DNA from 2 places in the Paenibacillus sp. E194 genome. Region 1 is predicted to be linked to the other one. Evidence: riboswitches for the same ligand, from Rfam matches in the RefSeq annotation. Region 1 holds a riboswitch; the other holds the start of a gene.
What was found. Region 1 has a riboswitch for FMN ahead of AZ66_RS21215 (DMT family transporter). Riboswitches for the same ligand answer to the same signal wherever they lie in the genome.
Positions count from the first base shown of each region.

Region 2: it holds a riboswitch for FMN, as region 1 does, so the genes downstream of both, ribD (bifunctional diaminohydroxyphosphoribosylaminopyrimidine deaminase/5-amino-6-(5-phosphoribosylamino)uracil reductase RibD) here and AZ66_RS21215 (DMT family transporter) in region 1, are expected to answer to the same signal.

Region 1 is NZ_JMDX01000186.1:235-10,474, reverse strand. It holds gene AZ66_RS21240 (AraC family transcriptional regulator) at 1-475, opposite strand, end outside; gene AZ66_RS21235 (GH92 family glycosyl hydrolase) at 687-2,897, shown strand; gene AZ66_RS21230 (DUF1232 domain-containing protein) at 3,005-3,646, opposite strand; gene AZ66_RS33875 (DUF3973 domain-containing protein) at 4,008-4,220, shown strand; gene ytaF (sporulation membrane protein YtaF) at 4,296-4,937, shown strand; gene AZ66_RS21215 (DMT family transporter) at 5,056-5,976, opposite strand; FMN riboswitch at 6,080-6,260, opposite strand; gene AZ66_RS21210 (GNAT family N-acetyltransferase) at 6,499-7,680, shown strand; gene AZ66_RS21205 (hypothetical protein) at 7,834-8,145, shown strand; gene pdaA (delta-lactam-biosynthetic de-N-acetylase) at 8,265-9,047, shown strand; gene AZ66_RS21195 (DMT family transporter) at 9,233-10,162, shown strand.
Region 2 is NZ_JMDX01000054.1:542-14,335, reverse strand. It holds gene AZ66_RS10015 (D-alanyl-D-alanine carboxypeptidase family protein) at 1-635, shown strand, start outside; gene spoIIAA (anti-sigma F factor antagonist) at 727-1,080, shown strand; gene spoIIAB (anti-sigma F factor) at 1,077-1,532, shown strand; gene sigF (RNA polymerase sporulation sigma factor SigF) at 1,544-2,299, shown strand; gene AZ66_RS09995 (stage V sporulation protein AA) at 2,401-3,051, shown strand; gene AZ66_RS09990 (stage V sporulation protein AB) at 3,044-3,481, shown strand; gene AZ66_RS09985 (spore germination protein) at 3,571-5,232, shown strand; gene lysA (diaminopimelate decarboxylase) at 5,417-6,748, shown strand; gene AZ66_RS09975 (peptidylprolyl isomerase) at 6,959-7,396, shown strand; FMN riboswitch at 7,566-7,725, shown strand; gene ribD (bifunctional diaminohydroxyphosphoribosylaminopyrimidine deaminase/5-amino-6-(5-phosphoribosylamino)uracil reductase RibD) at 8,056-9,225, shown strand; gene ribE (riboflavin synthase) at 9,206-9,889, shown strand; gene AZ66_RS09960 (bifunctional 3,4-dihydroxy-2-butanone-4-phosphate synthase/GTP cyclohydrolase II) at 9,911-11,152, shown strand; gene ribH (6,7-dimethyl-8-ribityllumazine synthase) at 11,235-11,702, shown strand; gene AZ66_RS09950 (segregation and condensation protein A) at 11,775-12,569, shown strand; gene scpB (SMC-Scp complex subunit ScpB) at 12,538-13,191, shown strand; gene AZ66_RS09940 (metal-dependent hydrolase) at 13,243-13,794, shown strand, end outside.

The sequences.
Region 1 (10,240 bases):
ATAGCTCGGTAAGCTTCGCAAGATAGATCATACGGCTCCAAGGTTTATGCTCCTGCATTTCCTCAAACATGTCTTGAAGCAGCAGATGAGTGCGCTCAGCGGTGCTTGGATCCAGATGGTATGTCGTATTGCTGTCGCCCTCTGCCCCTTTGAGCAAGCTGTGAAGAGCAAGCAGAGATTCTCCAGCCCCAAAGAAGGCCTTCAGTCCGATTGCCCCTACGTACAGCTTCAGTTCCTCTCCTTCCCGTATATCCAACTCGTGAACCTGATGTGGGAATACAAGGGTAAAGGTTCCTGGAGTGAGCTCCTTCTCTACCCCATTGATTAGCTCCTTGCCCGAACCCTCTATGACGTATGTAAACTCAATAAAATGATGCACATGTGCGGGAACTGATGCTTCAAGATGATGGATCTTCAATGTGAACGGAAAGTCTCCGTATATCTCCTCATCCCCCTGTAAATTGTATGGATACATCCGCTCACCACCTCTTATCTCTTCGATTGATTGTTATAATTATTGTATCATAAAAATTGAGAGTTTTTTTAAATTAATGATAGGAGATAAAAATGATTATGTCATATAATACATTATGTAAGTCATATTTGATATAACATTTCATAAGTTGTGTCTGATGGGAGTATAAATTGCTCCTCCTGCGCAACTGTCTACAAAGGAGCGAACACCGATGAGCTTGCTATCTCACGTAAACCCACTACAAGGTACGGATTCGATATATCCTTATTCCAACGGGAACACATTGCCGCTTATTTCCCTGCCATTTGCCATGAATGCATGGAGTCCACAGACGACTGAAGCTGGTGGCGGCTGGTTCTTCAACCCGAATCACAATCGATTTGAAGGCATTCGTCTTACCCACCAGCCGAGCCCATGGATTGGAGATTACGGACATATGACATTTATGCCGCAATCCGGACCATTGAAGGCTTGGGCACCTGAGCGTTCCTCCTCTTTCCGCAGACAGGACATGATCGTGCGTCCTGACTATTTCAAGGTTCGGATGCTGCGCTATCAGGCTACATTGGAATTGACGCCAACGACGCGCTGCGCAAGCATGCGTCTGACCTTTGACCGTCCTGAGCAGTCTCGTCTTGTCCTGTCTCCATTCCCTGGTGAATCTTCGATGAAGATTGATCCGAAGAACGGTACATTGACAGGCTACACGACGGCTAAGGCTGGAGGAACCCCTGACAATTATCGCATGTACTTCGTTGTGAAGTTCGACTGCCCAATCGATGCAGATGCAAGCGGATTGACGAACCATGAATCCAAGCCAGTTGCTGGCTTGTCTGGTACAGATGAGCGCCTCGGTGCATATGTGGGACTGCACGTGCCAGCCAACCGTGTTGTTCACGTTCAGGTCAGTACTTCTTTCATCAGTGAAGAGCAGGCCTTCATCAACCTGAATCGCGAAATCGGCGAGCGCAGCTTCGATGAAGTACAGAAGCTGGCTGCAGATGTATGGGAGAAGCAGCTAGGCGTCATTCAGGTCGAGAGTGATGACAAGGACAAGCTGGATACGTTCTATACTTGTCTGTATCGGACTTCCCTGTTCCCACATCAAATCCATGAATATGATGCGAATGATCAGCAAATCCACTTCAGCCCGTACAATGGGAAGATTGAAGATGGCCCGCTCTTCGCAGATATTGGATTCTGGGATACGTACCGTACGTCGTTCCCGCTGTATAACCTGCTCTATCCGTCCTTCATGAATGAAATGATGCAGGGCTGGGTGAATGCTTATAAGGAAGGCGGATGGATGCCAAAATGGGCTTCCCCAGGTGAACGCAGCATGATGCCTGGTACGTTGATCGACGTCAGCTTCGCAGACTCCGTAGCCAAAGGCGTTACTGGTTTTGATGTTGCCACTGCCTTCGAAGGTTTGTTGAAGCATGCGATGACTGTAGCGGATGATCATCGTGTAGGACGTAAAGGAATGCAGGAGTACTTGAAGCACGGCTTCTTACCTGCTGACATTCATACCCATGAGAGTGTCTGCAATACACTGGATTATGTGTACGGTGACTTCTGTATTGCACAAATTGCGAAGCATCTGGGACGCGATGCGGAGTATGCGCAATTGATGGAACGTGCCCGCAACTACAAACACCTGTATGACCCAACAATCGGTTTCATGCGCGGCAAACTGGAAGACGGTAGCTGGCTGGAGCCATTCGACGCAACAGAATGGGGCGGTCCTTATACAGAAGGCGGAGCATGGCAGAGCAGCTGGGCTGTGCAGCATGATCTTCTTGGATTGGCAGACCTGATTGGCGGACGCGAGAAGTTGAAGGAGCGACTGGATGCCTTGTTCGCAGCAGATCCAGAATTCAAGGTGGGATCCTATGGCTTTGAAATTCATGAAATGTCGGAGATGGCTGCGATTGACTTCGGTCAGTTCGCGATCAGCAACCAGCCTAGCTTCCATATTCCATATGTGTATACTGCACTTGGGTACCCAACCTTAACTCAATATTGGGTGCGCAAGACGATGGACGAACTGTTCAGTGCGCAGCCTGACGGCTTGCCTGGCGATGAGGATAACGGCAGCTTGGCAGCTTGGTATGTATTCGGTGCAATGGGCATCTTCCCTCTTACACCAGGGGTACCTCAATACGTACTGGGAACACCAATGTTCAAGAAGATGACGGTCAACCTGGACAACGGCAAACAGATTGTCATTGAGGCGCCGAACAACTCTTCGGAGACGAAATATGTTGCAGGTGTACAAGTAAATGGCGAGCACGTATCCAACCTGTATATTGATCACGAGCAGCTGAAGAATGGGGCTTCGTTGTCCTTCAAGATGTCAGAAGAACCACAGCATCAGCAATATGAGGATGCGACCCTGCCATATGCAATGTCAAGAGCATAAGGATGTCATATCATCTCGAACGTGATTAAGCTCGTTGCGTAGACATTAACGAACAAGATTGAAACAAGAATAGGGGTGCTCCGGTCAACATCCGACCTGGAACACCCCTATTTCTCTACAATGCGCTCTGCAGCCTGAAGAGCCGCCAGTCTCTCCATCGCCAACTGCACTGCCATCACATCATCAATATATCCAATGGGGAACAGATAGTCTGGAATAATGTCTGCCGATAAAATGAAATACAGCAGTGCGCTCCCTAATACCGCACGTTCTTCTACTGTTGCTTGTTCGCTGCAATATTGGGTGTACGTATCATTCAATTGATCGATAAATGGACCCCATCCGCTTACTTCCTTCACCTTGGCATGGAAATTGTCGCGAATCATTCGATCTCCTTCATTGGTTTGCGCGTATTGCTCGTATTTATCCAGTTCTAGACGTACATGCTCCTTCGTGAATGGATAATCAAGCAGCTGTATGGACTTGAGTATGAATTGAAGGCTATCCTCCTGCAATTCATCTCCAATCGGTACCACTGGTACCGTGCTCAGCTTGCCAAATTCAACACCAACCGCCTCCATGAGCTGTTCAACGGGAATCGATAAATGCTTGGAAAATGTGGTTAGATGGTGTATCTTGGCGGGCTGCTTCCCGTTAATAATTCGAGAAATCGTAGCGGTATCCATTCCAGTCCGCTCCCCCAATTTGCGCATGGAGAGCGAATGCTCCTTCATCGATTTTTTCAACATGTCACCGAGTGGGTTGCTCTGTCCGATGGTTATCCCCCCTTGTCACAGTCACATTCTACTGCCCATTCTCGCTCTCATTATGACATGTATATGCACAAGTTCGCCTAGCTTACCCCATAAATTTGACATCATGGTATGGCCAAGCAAACAAGAAAGGCCACTCACGTAGACAAATAAGCATTGCAACCAACACATCTTCCACAGCATAGGTTGATTCTTTTCACATGGCAATCGGCTGCTGTTGATTTTTTTTCAACATTTCGGCGATTCCGGTTCACAACTCTCAACATCGTGACATATGATACCTCAACAGTGCTGCAAGCGGCACCAGATTATACCCACAATAAGGAGTTGAACAGCTATGTATTACTGCCTGCAATGTTCCAAAGTCCATCATGAGGATGGCACATCGGTAGTATTTCGGAATGTGTTCTATGTAGATGAGATGAGCAAACGCAAATTCCAGCTTGGAGATTGTCATTCGAAATCCCCCCTGCCCTATTCAGCAGGAAGTGAGCATCAGCTAGTGTTCGCGCCTCCAAGGGAAACTGTGCTGCAGCTGCTTCACGACTGACAGGACGGCAAATGACATTCAATAAACATACATTTATAAACTTCGAATCAAGGGAAATCAAGGGAGAGATTCATCATGCAATGGATTATGATTCTAGGATTAGCAGTCGCTTCGAGTATAGATAATTTAGGGGTGGGAATATCGTACGGCATACGGAAGATACGAATTGGAGTGCTTTCGAATCTATTCATTTCGCTCATCTGCTTCATTTTCAGTATGGCCGGTCTCATGTTCGGTCAATGGATATCGCAGGTTCTTCCTGGTATACTGCCTACCTTGCTTGCCGCATTCATCCTGCTTATTGTCGGCATCCGCATTGTTCTACTGACCTCTCACCATGGCAGCTCGACGGAGACCGCAGCAGTAGAAGCAAGCAGTGAAGCTAATTCAAGTTCTTCACTAGAGCGAATGCTGCAGAGACCAGAGGAAGCGGATAAGGATAAATCGGGGACGATTAACTTATGGGAAGCAGCTGTGCTTGGCGTCGCACTATCTGCCAATGCGTTAACAAATGGCCTGAGTGCTGGACTTATCGGATTATCACCGCTCGCCATATCTCTAACCGCAGCGATCGGCAGTTTTGTCACATTGTGGCTGGGTGCCATGCTTGGGCAGAAGATGGCCAACATTCGCATAGGACGCTATACAGTAGGACAATTCAGCACGGTGTTAAGCGGAGCTATCATCATTCTTGTCGCTATTAATTCCTTCTTCTAACCTAACTTAAGAGACCCTGTCAGCCATGCGCTCAAGGCATAGCAGACAGGGTCTCTTGTCATTTATGAAAGACGATTGACAGCAACTTCATTAAGAATCATTGCACTGCCACCGCCGATTAATTTTGTCTTGATACCATATACAACGCAATCCAGATGAGAACGAAGCCTGAAATTTGCGCTGCAGTGACCGCCTGATGGAACACGAACCAGTTCATCATCATCCCTACCAATGGGAATGACAACTCGGCTAGAGTCGCATACGAGGCCTTGGTAGTGGATAGACCGCGATAATACAGCAAGAGACTAACCAACCCTGGAAGAAGAGCCTGCAAGAAGATGTAGAACGACAGTGTTCCCCATTCTGATGATGCGAAATTCCAGCTTGGTGACTCCCATGATGTCAGCACGATGAGCAGAGGGAGTGCCATTAAAAATCGCAGCGATGTGACCGTCTCATATTCCATTTTGTCGAGAAGCAACCGTCCCATAACTGTGGAACCGCCCCATAGGAATGCTGCTCCAAGTGCCAATAGACTGCTGAAGCCAATGACTTCATTGTAATGCCCAATTGGCAAAGACCATCCAAAAGTCAATAAATACGTACCGATAATAGCAAGAATAAGAAGTAGCGAGAAGCGACGCGGGAGCGTCTCCTTCAACAACAGCCGCGCTAAAATAATTGCAAAGACTGGTTGCAGCTTCTGCAGCAGCAGTACGCCATTTGCATCACCATGTGCAAATGCTTCGGTAAACATAATGGTCGCGATTACTGAGCCGCCCCATGACAGGAACAGCAATGCCAGTACATGCTTCCATGTGCAGTTGCGCAGCTCTTTCCGGTGCATCCATAACACCGGGATCGCGTACAAGGCGAGCATCAGATGCTCAATCAATACAATTTGGGTCGAAGTCATAGACTCCATGACCCATACCCGGAACAGTGGGCCAATCCCCCACAGTGCCGCTCCCATCGCAACGAACCATACTCCTCTTGCGGAGCTGCTCATGCGTGTGTCGGCCTGGATACGATGTTCCATATTCAATAACCTCCAAGGTTGTTGAATATAGGATCTAGACATGCAGAAGAGAAAAATTCGCATAAGACCTATTGTTGTATGCAGTTGTACCAAACAACGTGTGCGAGATCTTCTTCCATCCGGACTATACCGTCGGCCTTGGCTTCTCACCAAGTCAGTCGCTGTTCTTCCGTTCGATGCTTACATGTTACAAGTAACCGAGTAAGCGAACAACGAGTCGCGGGCTCGGGCGCAGCTGCACCCATACCGCCGGTCAGGAATTTCACCCTGCCCTGAAGATCCATATTCAATCCACATAGTAGCATGCTGTTGCGTCCTTGACATGCCCTGACTTCATTATATCTAGATTTTCAAATTGAGCAATATGACATTTCGCATTTTCATGAAAGTTTTCATCATTTGCATAAATTACCATCCCAACTTTTCAATCGTACCTTCTTCATTCAATCGTTGCATCCCTATCTATTTCATCTACAATAGATCATATACTGCTGCTTAATCATTTATTGAGGGGGATTGTCAATGTCAATTGTCCGTTTGAGCAAGGAACAGTTTACTGAAGCCATATCGCTATCCGAGTATGCTTTCCAGTACAGCGTTGATCCTGAAGACTATGATAACTATTTGCATAAGTTGGGGAAACATGAGATTTTTGGTGTGTACGATGAAGGCAAGCTCGCTGCGAAGCTTCATATCCTTCCTTTTCACATCTATATCGGCCAGAATAAGCTGAAGATGGGTGGAATCGGTGGGGTTGCCACCTATCCTGAATTTCGACGCAAAGGATATGCCAAGCAATTGCTGCACCACTCACTGCGCGTGATGCAGGCCGCTGGAACTTCTATATCCATGCTCTATCCTTTCTCCATCCCCTTCTATCGCAAAGCAGGCTGGGAAGTATTCAGCGACCGCATGACTTGCCAATTTACCCGTCATGATCTAATTCCATTGAATCCTGAACTTACAGGCGTTGTTCGCCGTTATACCAAGGATACGCATTCTACTGATATTGAAACGGTATATGACGCATGGTCATCGCAGCATTCAGGTATGGTCGTTCGCGATCACGAATGGTGGCTTGCTCACTATCATAATCGCACCGCGGCGGTGTACTATGGCGAGCATTCGCAGCCTCAAGGGTATATGTTGTATGAGATACAAAATAATGCTATGCATGTACATGAATTCATGTGCGTTACAAGGGAGTCTAGACAGGGGCTATGGAATTATATTTGCCAGCATGATTCTATGGTAGAGCAAGTAAATATGCGTCTTTGTGAGAATGAGCGCCTGTTTTTCGCCTTGAACCTTCCACGAATTGTGCGTACGATACAACCTTTTGTCATGGCACGAATTGTAGATATCACATTATTTCTACAGCAATATACGTTTGCACCTGCACCTGTACACCCTCCCCTCTCTCTATACATAAGTGATGACCAGGCTCCGTGGAATAATGTAGTCATTCATTTTGAAAACGGGCAAGCTGCTATTCACTCTCAAGATAGGAAGCAGGTTCTTACCACTGACAACACGAACAACACCCTATCCATGAACATTAGAGCACTCACAACCATGCTGCTTGGCTATCAGCGACCATGTGAATTGTTCGATAACGGATTTATTGCGGGTTCCATCAACAGTATTGAAACTCTAGAGCAGTTCGTTCCCCGACTTCATCCGTATATATCCGACGCTTTCTAAGCTAAGCGAAGTAAGTATGAACATCCATCTCCAATTGGCATTACAGTACGATCAGTTGCAACGTCTCTCCCTCTCAATTGAGCAAAGGATTGAGAATCACAATTCATCTTCGTTATAATAAGCTGTATGAATCTATGTAAGGGAGTTTTTGCAATGACGCGTAGTGCAGTAGAACAACAAATTATCGACAATTATGAGCGTGATGAGCAAATGATGATTCTTATCTTTGCACAATGGTGTGTGAACCATGATCTTGATCCAGCCGAGCTCTATCATCGCGCATACCCGAAGCAGGGCGACAACTATCGATTGCAGCAGGCAATTGATCTTACGGTTCCGAAGGAGGAGGCCGGACCGATCCCTGACGACACTTTGTTCGCCGTGCTGTCCATGTACAACAACGAAGATCTTGCCTTCGTCGTCTCAGAAGAGTTGGAGAAGATGAAGCAGTCTAACAACAAATAAGGATTACTTGCATTCGGCTTAAGAATGCATAGGTATCAGTGCGTATAAGTTTACTGCAAATATGGAATAGTAAGCCATGATTGACCGATTCTAACCTACATCAAGGAGTATATTTGCATATGAAACGCATTCTGATTGCCACTGCTCTCCTCTGCTTGCTTGCCGCAAGCATTCAGCCAGCCGCATACGCCGGACAGCGTCCCGCATTTCACTTTGGATTCAAAAAAAGTGTGAACGGCAAGCTTCCTTCGATTGACGAGGAAGGCTTCAAACCGACGATTGAGAAGCATGGAGCTATTTTTCTCGGTGATACGAACAAAAAAATGATTTACTTAACCTTCGATAACGGATATGAAAATGGATACACGGCTCAAATTCTGGATACGTTGAAGGCGAAGAAGGTTCCAGCCATCTTTTTCGTTACCGGACATTATGTAAATACACAACCAGATTTACTGAAGCGAATGATTAATGAGGGACATCTAATCGGCAATCATTCGTGGAGTCATCCGGATATGACTACCATATCGGATGAGCAGATTCGAACCGAACTGGATAAGGTCAAACAGGCAGTAACAGCTGTGACGGGCAAGCAGGAAATGCCTTATCTGCGACCACCTCGTGGTATCTTCAATGAACGGACTCTGGCCATCACGAAGAATATGGGGTACACCAATGTATTCTGGTCCGTGGCTTACTTGGATTGGGATGTCAATGCCCAACGAGGAACGAGCTATGCATATGATAAGGTTGTAAAGCAGCTTCATCCTGGAGCGGTCATTCTGCTCCACTCCATATCGAAGGATAATGCCGGGGCCCTTGGCGCCATTATTGATGGTGCACGTCAACAAGGATATGAATTTGCCAGCCTCGATCAACTCAACGTACAGCAATCCAAATAGGAACAATCATTACTTGTTCAACACAAGCTGATGATGCGCAATTAAGGGCTGGGGACGGTCATTCGTCCCACAGTCCTTTTTTTAGGTTGATAATCATGATTTTTATTTCAAGTTGGGGGCAGTTGGTGTATACTAGCACATTGTGAGATTACCAATTCATTCATATACCGAGGTGTCTTCTGCTCATGTCATCAAGAAAATCATCGCATCTGTATGCCCTGCTCATCGTAGGTATGATCGCAATCTCTTTCTCGGCCATTTTTGTGAAATGGTCAACTGCCCCCGCCGCTGTCATTGGCATGTATCGTCTCCTCATAACGAATATCGTGCTTCTGCCATGGGCGTGGACATATCGATCCGAATGGAGCTCTGTCCAGCGCAATGATTGGCTGCGCCTGTCCCTGTCAGGCTTCTTTCTGGGTTTGCACTTTCTCCTCTGGATGGAGTCGCTGCGCTATACGACTGTAGCGAGCTCGACCGTTCTGCTTGCCTTGGAACCCATTCTTGTGATGGCCGGATCATTCTGGATTTTCAAACAACGAACGACGAGAAATTCATTCATTGGTGTCGGGATTGCACTATGCGGCATGCTGCTCATTGGCTGGGGTGATATGGCCATTTCCGGGAGAGCGTTATATGGAGACATTTTATCTATCCTGGGTACGATTTCGGTCGTCCTCCACATGCTGCTAGGTCAGGATCTGCGACAGCGCGTCTCGTCTTACGTATATAACTTTACCGTTTTTCTCGTAGCTGGTCTGGCGTTGGCTGTTTACAACCTTTCTGCAGGCTACTCCTTTATTGGATATGAAGCAAGAGAATGGCTCTTATTCGCATTAATGGCAGTCATCCCTACCGTGCTTGGACATATGCTGTTCAACTGGTTGTTGAAGTACATCAGTGCCACATCGATCTCGATGAGCGTGCTCGGCGAGCCTGTAGGCGCTATCATTCTCGCGTGGCTTCTATTAGGAGAATCATTAACAACTACTCAATTTATTGCCTGTGTGCTGCTCATTGCTGGGGTATGGATATTCCTCATGAGTGAACGACGGGCGAACCACTCCACTCCAGCTGCAGCAATGGACGCGAACACGACTCATTCGGTACCCTAATCAACTACATTGCATTCAATCGTATCATTCAACTGTTAATGACAAAAAAGCCGACACTCGCAGATGCGAATATCGGCT
Region 2 (13,794 bases), on a different contig from region 1:
TTGCCTTGATGTCGCAAGCGTTGTTGAAATATCCGAGTGTAACGAAATTTACAGGAGCATATGAGGATTATTTGCGACAGAACACAAATAAGAAATTCTGGCTTGTCAATACGAATAAGCTTGTACGGTTCTATCAAGGTGCAGATGGGTTGAAAACTGGCTTTACTTCTGAGGCGCGTTATTGCCTGTCCGCGACAGCGAAACGGGAGAATATGCGTGTGATTGCTGTTGTGCTTGGCGAACCGAATACGAAGACACGCAATGCAGAAGTCACGCAAATGTTCGATTATGCCTTCGCCCAGTATACGAATGTTCCGCTGCTGAAAAGTGGAGATAAGATTGGTGATATTCGTGTGGAGAAAGGGATGGTCGAGAATATTGAGCTGAAGGCTCAGCGTCCGTATCATGTTTTGCTCAAAAAAGGCGAGGGCACTGACAATCTTCGCTTCGAACTGGAAGGTCCGAAATCTGTGAAGGCTCCAGTAGCGGCGGGTCAGTCGCTTGGGAAACTTGTCGTTTATCAGGGAGATAGGAAGGTTCGTGAATATCCTGTCGAATCCGCCGAGGAAATTGCGAAAGCTGGCTGGTGGACACTCTTTAAACGTACGTGCGGCAAGTTGTTTTTTGTCAATTAACGGCGTGTAGCTTCTAGTTTTGTCGTCAGGCAGGAATTGGTTATCCCATTGACGAACTGTATCGGCATCATGGGGAGGAGAGTGAAGCGCCATGAATCTGCAGGTGGAATTGGAACACCAGCGAAACGTATTAATTACCCGTCTGAGCGGGGAACTGGATCATCATACATCTGAGTACGTACGGATTCAGCTCGACGAAGCGATTCAACGCAAGCAAGTGAACCATGTCGTGCTAAGCCTTCGTGATTTGACGTTTATGGACAGTTCGGGTTTAGGGGTCATCCTAGGAAGATACAAGCAGATCAAGGGACGAGGCGGCAAAATGGCGGTATGCGATATGAATCCCGCGGTACGACGTCTGTTCGAATTGTCTGGCTTGTTTAAAATTGTGCATGTTTACGATAATGAGCGCAAAGCGCTTAATGGGTTGGAGGTCGTATCATGAGTGTACAATCAGACACGAACGTAATGACGCTGCAATTTTCCAGTCGTTCCGAAAATGAAGCATTTGCCCGTGTGGCTGTTGCAGCCTTTGTATCGCAGCTGGATCCGACAATGGACGAGCTGACAGATATGAAGACCGTAATCTCAGAGGCAGTGACGAATTGTATCATCCACGGATATGATAATGATCCTACTGGGATGGTTACGATTTCAGCGGTTATTTCCGGTGAGGAGATTATGCTGACCGTATCAGACAATGGACGAGGCATTGAGGATCTTGAGCTTGCAAGACAGCCGCTGTATACGTCGAAGCCGGACATGGAACGCTCTGGCATGGGCTTCACGATCATGGAGAACTTCATGGATGAATGCGAAGTAACTACCGAACTGGGCGTGGGTACGAGCATCCGCATGAAGAAGCGGATTGAATCGAAAAAAGCGCTCTATAATTAGGGGTTGAAGCCATGGAAGCTGATTTGAAGCAGTCGTCGCCCAATTATTTGGATGACGCGGAAGTGAAGCGTCTGATTGCACTCAGTCAGACAGGTGACTCGCTAGCGAGAGAAACACTTGTCAATTGCAACATACGCCTTGTCTGGTCCGTCGTTCAGCGCTTTATGAATCGAGGATACGATCCGGATGATTTGTTCCAGATTGGTTGCATCGGATTGCTGAAATCTGTTGATAAATTCGATTTATCCTATGATGTGAAGTTCTCGACTTACGCAGTGCCGATGATCATCGGTGAAATTCAGCGCTTTCTGCGTGATGATGGAACGCTGAAGGTGAGTCGATCACTGAAGGAGATGGCGAACAAAGTCCGCAAGACAAAGGATGAGTTGTCCAAGCGGCTTAATCGACTTCCCACGATTAAGGAAGTTGCAGCGGAGCTTGGGGTATCGCCGGAGGATGTTGTGTTCGCACAAGAAGCTAATAAACCGCCGACCTCCATTCATGAGACGGTATTCGAAAATGATGGTGATCCAATTACGTTAATGGATCAAATTGCCGATGATACGCAGGACAAATGGTTTGATAAGCTTGCGCTGAATGAAGCGATAGAAGGCTTAAGTGAACGGGAGCAGCTTATTGTCTATTTACGGTACTATCGGGATCAGACGCAATCTGAGGTTGCCAGTCGCCTCGGAATATCGCAGGTGCAAGTGTCGCGGCTGGAGAAGAAAATATTGCAATCCATCAAAGCCCAGATTGCTCAGTGAGCAAGAGAGGGTATGATGACGAACCGCAGGGAGATGTCCTTGCGGTTTTTTTGCTGTCTATTCAACCATACTAACACTATGGAGGAAGGAGGGGGATGAACATGGCGACTTTGGATGAGTTGCCTGATTCCGGCAGTACCTGCTATATCCGGCTGCGCAAGCAATCTTCGGTCAAGCCAGATCATCCGATTCGACTTAAGGATGTAGCTGAGGTCATTGCAGACGATACATGGTACACGAAATTAAGAGAGCTTGTGCTGAAGGAACCAAAGACAAGCGACGGTAACATGATATTGATTGACATGATGCATATTACGAGATCAATTAAGGAACTGAGTCCGAGAATGACCATTGAATGCTTTGGCCAGCCACATACATTAGTTGAGGTTGTGACGCAAGTGAAGAAGCCGAATATTGTCCTAATTGTTATCGTCTGGCTGCTGCTGTTCTTCGGTTCTGGCTTAGCGATCATGAACTTCCACGCCGATGTAAGCATGCTCCCTGTACATAAACGAATTGTAGAAATGCTTACGGGTCGGAAGGATGCGAATCCATTTTGGTTCCAAGCCTGCTATTCCATTGGCATTGGTCTTGGGATGGTCGTATTTTTTAATCACTTTTTCCGTAAGAAGTTCAATGAAGAGCCGACACCGCTTGAATTGGAGATGTTCCTATATCAGGAAAACTTGAACCAGTACATGATAACCGAGGAGTACAAGCGATTGCGCAAGGAGGATTTGAAGCGTGACTGAGACTTGGCTGTATGGTCTTGCACAGCTGCTGGCATCGTTCGCGGGAGTCGCTGGCGGGATTACGGTTGGGGGCGCGATGGTGGCATTATTTGTCGTGCTTGACATGCTCCCACGGCTTGCACAGCTTACTCGCTCCTTCCACTGTTCGTATTGGTTTGAGTATGCCATTATTGCGGGCACGTTGTTCTTTACCGTAACAGACTTATGGAGTATCCGATTCTTCTATGCGGGATGGTTCTCTCCATTCATCGGACTGCTGGATGGGGTATTCGTGGGACTCTTAGCTGCTGCGCTGACGGAGGTATTGAATGTTTTTCCGATATTGGCGAAACGGCTTGGTATGACACACGCGCTCCCTCATCTACTGACCGCAATGGTAATTGGCAAGGTTCTTGGATCTTGGTTCGATTGTTTTAAATACCCGCATTGAGTTTGAAGTTTCTGTGTTGAATGATGAGCATCTCGTAATGAAGGATATGCCAAGACATTGCGATTCAATAAGAAGGAGGATATTGCCCAATGACAGAGCAGCAAACTGAACAAGAATCGTCGCACAAGGACGTACTTACCCCTCCTAATTCAAAATCACCGAACGAGCAGACTGAGGATGGGGGCAATAATCAGCATGCATCTGAGCAAGGCAGCTTGCATGATAGAAAAAAGCAGCATGAGAAGTCCGATACGATAGAAGAATCCATCATCTATTGGCAGGACAAGGACGAAATCTCCAAGAAGCTGGATGAGACGAAACGAACGCTGCAACAGGTAGTCGGACTTGGGGAGTCGTTCGATATCTTGCTGCGCGAGATGGTCTTCGGCGAGCGGCGGGTGGGTCTGTTCTATGTGAATGGTTTTGCTAAGGACGAAGTGATGACATTAATTTTGTCCCGCATGTCTTACTTGGATAAGGAAGAAATGTCGCCGAACGCGCTCAAATCCTTGTTCGAACGCTATATCCCACATGTTCAAGTGGAGCGGGAGAATAAGTTAAGCAGCGTCATTAATAAAGTGCTCGCTGGCAGCAGTGCTTTCTTTATTGATCATGAATCAAGTGCGATTATAGTGGACTGCAAAACCTTCCCTGTGCGGGGTCTTGAAGAACCATCGCTCGAGCGGGTGGTTCGGGGTGCGCGTGACGGATTCGGCGAGACACTGCTCACGAACGTTACCCTTGTCCGACGCCGCTTGCGTGATCCAGGGCTTATGTATGAAATGGTGCAGGTGGGGCGGCGTACCCGTACCGATGTGTGTATTGCCTATATAGATGATATTGCTGACAAGCGTCAAGTGGAGTCGGTTCGTAATAAAATAAAAGCGGTGAATGTGGATGGTCTGCCACTGGCCGACAAGCAGCTGGAGGAGGCGATTATCAATAAGGCATGGAACCCTTATCCGCTAGTACGATACTCGGAACGTCCAGATGTTGTCGCTTCCCATTTGATGGATGGCAGCATTGTCATATTTGTCGACACTTCTCCATCTGTCATCATTTTGCCGACGACGTTTTTCGACTTATGTCAGCATGCAGAAGAGAATCGACAAACTGCATTTATGGGAACCTATTTGCGGAGTGTGCGCTTCATCGGTATTTTTGCGTCGCTCTTCATTCTCCCATTGTGGCTGCTGCTCGTCATCGAGCCGGGATTAAAGCCTGCCGCCCTACAAATTATTGGACCGCAGGAGACAGGGAAGATACCACTCATTTTCCAGTTCCTCATCGCAGAGCTCGGCGTGGATCTCATGCGAATGGCGGCTGTTCATACTCCGTCGCCGCTTGCGATAGCATTGGGCTTGCTAGCTGCGATACTCGTAGGTGACATAGCGGTCAAAACAGGAGTGTTCGTCAATGAGGTTATTTTGTACATGGCTGTAGCTGCCGTAGGGATGTTTGCGACACCGAGCTATGAGCTGGCGCTGGCCAATCGAATAGTGAGGCTCGTGCTGCTTGTTGCGGTTGCGCTGTTCAGAGTTCCCGGACTCGTCATTTGTACAACCGTTTGGCTGCTCTGGCTAACCCTGCATCGCTCGTACAATGCATCGTACTTATGGCCGTTCATTCCGTTCAATGCCAAAGCGATGTACAATATCATCGTACGACAGCCATTCTTGCTGATGAAGACGCGCCCTAGCTTGAATCAGACGCGAGATAATACAAAGATGCCGCCAAGAACGAAGCGATAGCTCCAACGTTTGGAAGGCAATGTGTTTGTCCCTTGACAACCTCTATAATGCAAATGATGGACGGAAAAATCCATTCTTTCAAGATCGAATAAGCTGATATACTCGATGTAATATTTTCACCAACAATTGGAACAGTATGAGGGGATAGACATAGAAGATCGAGTGGGAGTGGGGAGAAATGACGATGTACTTACACGGAACGAGCAAGATTAATGGGGATGGACATTTAGAAATTGGCGGTTGCGATGTAACCGAATTGAAGCAGCAATTTGGTACTCCGCTTTACATTTTTGACGAAGCATTAGTCAGAGAACGTTGTGGACAATACATGGAAGCATTTCGCGAGTCTGGGTTAACCTTTCAGGTTGCATATGCAAGCAAAGCATTCTGTACAACAGCAATGTGCCGGTTAGTCGACCAAGAGGAGCTGTCGCTAGATGTTGTATCGGAAGGGGAATTGTATACAGCCTTGCAGGCTGGATTCCCGGCCCAGCGAATCCACTTCCATGGGAATAATAAGACGCCCGAGGAAATCGAAATGGCGCTTGATGCCCGCATCGGCTGCTTTGTTGTTGATAATTTCACTGAGCTGAAGCTGTTGAATGCGATTTGCCAAGAGCGCAATCAGTCCGTACCTGTACTGCTCCGCGTTACACCGGGGGTTGAAGCACATACGCACGAATACATTTCGACAGGTCAGACGGATTCGAAGTTTGGCTTTGACATCGGCAATGGCACGGCGCTTGAGGCTGTGCGCCAAGCGGCGGATGCAACTCATTTGGAGCTGCTGGGCATCCACTCGCATATCGGATCTCAAATCTTCGAAACCGAAGGATTCCAAATGGCGGTTGAACGCGTTGCACAATTTGCGCGTGGGGTGAAGGAGCAGCTTGAGACTGCATTCCGGGTTGTGAACTTGGGCGGCGGCTTTGGCATCCGCTATGTAGAAGGGGATACGCCTCTGCATGTTCGCGATTATGTAAAGGCCATTACAGATGCTGTAAAGCAGCATTTTGCTGATATCGGAGAAAGTTTGCCTGAAATTTGGGTAGAGCCAGGCCGCAGTATTGTCGGAGAAGCGGGTACAACGCTGTATACAGTTGGCTCTGTGAAGGATATTCCAGGAGTGCGCAAATATGTAGCTGTTGACGGAGGGATGACCGACAACCCTCGACCAGCGCTGTATGAGTCTCGTTATGAGGCACTGCTTGCTAACCGTGCGACTAATGAGTCCACGGAGACAGTATCGATAGCAGGCAAATGCTGCGAAAGCGGCGATATGCTGATCTGGGATGCTGTGCTTCCTGCCGTCCAGCAGGGCGATCTGTTGGCTGTGTCCTGCACAGGTGCGTACAATTATTCGATGGCAAGCAACTATAACCGTATTCCAAGACCAGCTGTCGTGTTCGTGCACAACGGGGAAGCGGATATTGTTGTACGTCGTGAGTCGCATGAAGATATCGTGCGCAATGACTGCATTCCAGCTCGTCTCAGCAAGGAACCAGTGCTGAAATAGTACGCGATGTGACGATTGCAAGCTCCGCGGCGGCAATTGAATTTCATATCTTAAGTTACTTCAGATACGATAACCCTTACACATCCGATCATCTGTCATGTCGTGACATAACGATGAGGCAGAAATCGGGTGTTTTCTTTTTGTTCAGAAATAACGTATAATCGGATGAGCAAGCGTGAGCATTGTACATATGGAAGGAGACGATACATGATGAGCAAATATGCATTGATTGAATTGGAAAAGGGCGGAACGGTGAAAATCCAGCTGCATGAACAAGAAGCACCGGGTACGGTTGCAAACTTTGAGAAACTGTCCAACGAAGGTTTCTATAACGGATTGTCATTCCACCGTGTTATTCCGGGCTTTGTAGCTCAAGGCGGTTGCCCGCACGGAACAGGTACAGGCGGCCCAGGCTACACAATCAAATGTGAGACAAAAGGCAACCCGCACAAGCATGAGCGTGGTGTACTTGCGATGGCGCATGCCGGCAAGGATACAGGCGGTTCCCAATTCTACATCACTTACGATGCATTCCCTCACTTGGATGGCGTGCATACGGTATTTGGTAAAATTGTAGAAGGCATGGAGCATGTAGATGCTGTTAAGCAAGGCGACAAGATGAAGCAAGTTACGATCGTGGAAGAATAGAAATAATTGAAGGAAGGCGTGTATGCAGCTTGGCTGCTACACGTCTTTTTTATTTGAACGCGGCTAAATGCTTCCATGCGGTGAAGCGACACGAGTTGCATTTTACCAGGTCAGGTGGTACACTTCTAAGTGCAACATCTTAGAAACTAATTTTATAGCAATACGAATGACAGACCTTCAGGGCAGGGTGAAATTCCCGACCGGCGGTGATGAACATATTCTTGCATGTGCAAGATGTTCTTAGTCCGTGACCCGGGTGGATTCGTCCACACGGTGGATCTGGTGCAACTCCAGAGCCGACAGTATAGTCTGGATGGGAGAAGGGGCGTCAGGAGAGAAGAACTCGATAATTAGTTCTTTCAAGTTCTTTTTTTCACAATATCATGAGCATTCCAGGCGAAATGGACGGCGAATACCTGCGTAAGCGTGAGGTTTTCTATTCATCTATCGTCGTATTTGACATATGCGAAATCGATGCAGTTTGCTGAGAACATCCTTGTTGTCGGTTTTATTTGTCATATGCAAATGGAAATTATGCTTATGTGTGGTTATTGTGAAATTAAGTACATACCTGTAAGCTCAATCAATCATGCCCTTCGGAGGATCCGAAGGGCTTTTTTGCGTTAGCCTTGATCTGTTTGTGGAAAGGAGGATACCTAATGTCTGCTGTTATCAATGATGAACTGTACATGCAGCTCGCTGTGAACATGGCAGAGCAGGTGCTTGGACAGACCGATGTGAACCCTGCAGTTGGCTGTGTCATTGTGAACGAGGGACGAATCGTCGGTCTTGGAGCTCATTTGCGGCGTGGTGAAGGCCATGCGGAAGTCCATGCTTTACAGATGGCTGGTGAAGCGGCGAGAGGAGCAACTGCGTATGTGACCCTTGAGCCATGCAGCCACTATGGACGAACACCGCCTTGCAGTCTGCGATTGATTGAAGCGGGAATTGCCCGTGTCGTGATCGCTTGCGTCGATCCGAATCCAGCGGTAGCAGGGAGAGGAACTGCTCTGCTGAAGGATCATGGAATTGGGATAACGTTGGATGTGCTTCGGGAGAGAGGTCTCGCACTGATTGAAATGTTCGCTAAGCATATTACGACCGGCATTCCGTTCGTTACCCTCAAGACAGCAAGTACGCTGGACGGCAAGATCGCCACTTCGACTGGGGACAGCAAGTGGATCTCGAATGAGCGAAGTCGTGAAATCGTTCATTCGATGAGGCACCGTCATCAAGCGATTATGGTAGGCATAGGCACCGTGCTTGCGGATGATCCATCGCTGACAACACGCCTGTCAGTCCCTGGGGTAAACCCAGTGCGCTTGATCGTAGACTCGATGCTTCAGGTTCCTATGGACGCCAACGTTGTAACCGATCAAGCTGCACGAACATGCATCTTCACAACTGCACGGGCAAGCGGGGAGAAGCGGCGTGAATTGGTGTCCCGAGGCGTAGAGGTCATCGAGTGCGGAGAAGGCGAGAAGGTAGACCTTCAACAGATGATGGAATGGTGCGGCCAACATGAGATCGGATCCATACTCCTTGAAGGTGGAGGTCGATTGAATGGGGCGATGCTAGAGAAGAAGCTGGTCGACAAAGTTGCAATATTTATGGCTCCGATTGTCGTCGGCGGTCAGCATGCGCCTGGTAGTTTTGTGTTTGAAGGTGTAGAGCGGATGCAGGATGCATACCGGCTTCAACATGTGGAGGTTGAGAAGCTCGGAGATAATATCTGCATCACTGGATATCCGTTCGGCAAGCGTGAGGTGGAGCATTTCACTCATTCCAGCATAAAGGAGGAGCATAGCAATGTTCACCGGACTCATTGAAGAAGTGGGCTCACTGCAGTCTGTGATGAAGCGGGGCGAGGCGATGGTGCTTCACATCCGAGCATCTAAGGTTCTAGAGGGCATGAAGCAGGGTGACAGCATCGCTGTCAATGGTGTATGCCTAACGTCAACGTCATATGATGGCACTTCCTTCATGGCGGATGTGATGCCACAGACGTTTCGCCATACGAATTTGAAGGATTTAAGGCCGGGCGATCCGGTCAATCTAGAGCGTGCTATGGCAGCAGGCGGGCGATTCGGCGGTCATATTGTGCAAGGACATGTGGATGGTCTTGCAACGATTGTGGGACGAACAAGAGATGCGAATGCTGTTGTCATCGAATGTCGGGCGAGTCGGCCTGAGATGGCGAAATATATGATTCCACAAGGTTCTGTCACCATTGACGGCATCAGCTTAACCCTTACGCGAGCAGAGCATGGAGAGTTTGCCGTATCGATTATTCCGCATACGTTGGCGCAAACCGCTCTTCAACGCAAGCAGCCGGGTGATACCGTCAACATTGAATGTGATGTGCTTGGCAAGTATGTGGATCATTTGCTCCGGTATGGTAGATCAGGGCCGGAGAACGAGACAAAGGACTCGGATCGTTCTGGTTCTGGAGGTCTTAATGTAGCGTTTTTGGCAGAGCATGGTTTTATGTAATGGTGAAAGGGGACGAACAACATGAAGGAAGCATTTCACTTTGATTCGATAGAAGACGCAATTGCAGATTTGAAGCAGGGCAAGGTTATCATTGTAGTTGATGACGAAGATCGGGAAAATGAAGGCGACTTTATCGCGTTAGCCGACAAGGCAACACCGGAAGTTATTAACTTCATGATTACAGAAGGCCGAGGTTTGGTATGCGTACCTATTACGCAGGATCGTGCCGAGGAGCTTGATCTTCACCCGATGGTAGCACACAATACGGACAATCACGGTACGGCATTTACCGTATCCATTGATCACGTAGATACGACTACTGGCATTTCAGCGCACGAACGCTCACTAACGATCCAGAAGATGCTGGATGCGAACGCCAAGGCAGAGGACTTCCGTCGGCCGGGTCATATCTTCCCGTTAATAGCGAAGAACGGTGGTGTGTTGCGCCGTGCAGGGCATACGGAAGCAGCGGTTGATCTCGCCCGGTTGAGTGGATCTGCACCTGCTAGTGTCATCTGCGAAGTGATTAAGGAAGATGGCACGATGGCTAGACTGCCCGACTTGATGGAACTGAAAGGGCAGTGGGACTTGAAGCTAATCAGCATCAAGGATCTCATTCATTACCGTAATGAGAAGGAGAAGCTAGTTCAACGTGAGGTCGAGGTGAACATGCCTACTGACTTCGGCATATTCCGAGCTATCGCCTATACGAATGGTGTAGACAATAAGGAACATGTTGCCTTAGTGAAGGGCGACATTGATGGAACTCAGCCAGTTCTTGTTCGCGTTCATTCGGAATGCTTAACAGGGGATGTATTTCATTCACATCGCTGTGACTGTGGCCCTCAATTCGCCGCTGCGCTTGGACAAATAGACAAGGAAGGCAATGGCGTCCTGCTCTATATGCGCCAGGAAGGTCGCGGGATTGGACTTATTAACAAACTCAAAGCTTATAAGCTTCAGGAGCAAGGGCTAGACACGGTGGATGCCAACTTGGAGCTTGGATTCCCAGCGGATTTGCGGGATTACGGCATTGGAGCCCAAATCTTGAAAGATCTCGGCATTCGTCAAATTAGGCTTCTTACAAATAATCCTCGCAAAATTAAAGGGTTGGAAGGCTATGGCCTGGAGGTTGTTGAGCGCGTTCCGATCCAAATGCAGGAGAATGAAGACAACGCAAAATATCTGCATACGAAGGCTGCAAAGCTCGGGCATATGCTCGTATTCGACGATATTGAACAGGATGAACAAGCACGCAGATAAGCCTTGAAGGAAATGAAGTGCCGCAAGCTGCGATTACCTTATCAATATGATTCAGTATTTATCACAGAGGAGGACTTTACTTATGCCACATGTATTTGAAGGACACTTAGTTTCCGAAGGATTAAAATATGGAATTGTCGCTGGTCGATTCAATGAATTTATTGTCAGCAAGCTTGTATCAGGAGCACTTGATGCGCTGAAGCGCCACGGGGTTAAAGATGAAGAGGTAGATATTGCCTGGGTTCCGGGTGCATTTGAAATTCCACTTATTGCGCAGAAAATGGCGGAGAGCGGGAAATATGATGCCGTGATCACGCTTGGCGCAGTTATTCGCGGATCCACTCCGCATTTTGATTATGTGTGCAGTGAAGCGGCTAAAGGCGTTGCTCAAGTGAACATGAAGACAGGGGTTCCGACCATATTCGGAGTGTTGACAACAGACTCCATCGAGCAGGCAATTGAACGTGCAGGAACAAAGGCAGGCAACAAGGGTTGGGAAGCTGCATCTACTGCAATTGAAATGGCGAACTTGACGAATCAGTTAAAATAGTGCTTATTTAATGTAGTGCCCTTTTTGTAAGGGCGCTACATTTGTTTTTATTGCTCAGGAGGTTATCACGGGGTGACCGTAACGTATAAGCTGGAACAGTTTGAAGGGCCGCTCGATTTGCTCCTGCATTTAATCGACCAAGCGGAAATTAATATTCAAGATATATCGATTAGTGAGATTACAGATCAATATATGGAATATTTGCACAACATGCAGGAATTGGAGCTGGAGATTACGAGCGAGTTTCTCGTTATGGCAGCAACGTTGCTGTCCATGAAATCACAGCAGCTGCTTCCTAAGCCTCCGGTCATGGAATGGGACGACTATGAAGATTATGTGGATGATGAGCCTGATCCGCGGGCAGAGCTTATACGCAAATTGATCGAATACCGGAAGTACAAGGGAATTGCGGAGCATCTCCGGGAACGCGAGACAGAACGAAGCATGATTTTTTCCAAGGAACCAGAGGACTTAACGCCATATATGCCAACAGCTCCTGATAATCCAGTGGATGGATTGCATGTAACCGACTTGATCGCAGCATTCCGCAAGGCACTTAGCAAAGCGTCGCGCAGAACGCAGGTCGCTACAATTCACCGGGATGAAATATCGGTGAAGGATCGAATTAAGAGCATTATCGACACGCTGCGTCCGTTTGGTAAGGGAGGCAAGATGATGTTCTCTAACTTGCTTAGCGAGCATCTCACGCGTTCGGAAATTGTCGTTTCCTTTCTCGCGCTGCTGGAGCTGATGAAGATGAAGCAAGTTCGCTGCTACCAGGATAGCCTCTTTGAGGATATCGTGATTCAATGGAGTGGGGAGGTGGACACGGAAGATGGACTTTCAGATGCTGAAGTCGATTATTGAGGGGTTGTTGTTCATGGCTGGAGATGAAGGCTTGAACATTAAGCAAATCTCAGAAATTACAGAACAGCGCCCAGAGGTTATAGAGGAAGCGATGAACGATCTGCGCGCGGACTTCGAGCGTTCGAAACGTGGTCTGCAAATTGTTGCAATCGCAGGGATGTACGAGCTAGCTACATTGCCAGAACATGCCCCGTATTTTGAGAAAATGGCATATTCACCATCGCGCTCTTCACTGTCGCAAGCAGCCCTAGAGACCTTGTCTATCGTTGCCTATCGTCAGCCGATTACCCGTGTTGAGATTGAAGAAATCCGTGGCGTAAAATCGGATCGTGCGATTCAGACACTAACGAACAAGGGTTTGATCGAAGAGGTTGGACGAGCAGAAGCGATCGGAAGGCCAATTTTGTATGGCACAACGAAATCATTCTTGGATTATTTCGGATTATCAACAATTAAAGAACTGCCGGATTCCTCTGCTTTTGAACAAATGGATGGGTTAGAAGAGGAAACGCAGCTCTTGTTCGAGAAGTTAGATGGACGCCAATTGACGATTGAAGATGTGAAGGAAGTTGAAGGACAATTGGAAGCAGGAGTTCAACATGAGCACGAGGAAGAGATATGATAACTTCTGCGTATGAAGCTGTTGAATATGCAAATATGAGGAGGAACTGCTTTGAACATTCATTTCCACGGTCATTCCTGCATTCAGCTTGTTACCGAACAGCATAGTATTATCATTGATCCTTTCTTGACTGGCAACCCTGCAGCAGTCACTCGCTCTGAAGAGATTCATGCGGATTATGTGCTGCTCACACATGGACATGGCGATCATATTGGTGATGCGGTATCCATCTCCAAGCGCTGCAGTGCGCCTATTATTGGTATGGTAGAGCTTACGAACTACATGGAATCGCAAGGTGCGAAAGCTATAGGCATGAACCTAGGTGGGCCAGCTCCATTCGAATTTGGATCGGTTGCGCTAGTACCTGCCCTGCACAGTTCCTCCGTTACTGTCAATGGTCAGGATATTTATATGGGCAACCCTGCAGGGATTGTCCTGCAAACAGAGGGGCTTACGATTTATCATGCTGGAGACACTGCATTGTTCAGCGATATGAAGCTCATTGGCGATCGTTACAAGCCAGACATCGCCTTCCTGCCAATTGGTAGCTTCTTCACGATGGATCCGGAAGATGCATTGCTAGCTGCACAGTGGGTTCAGGCT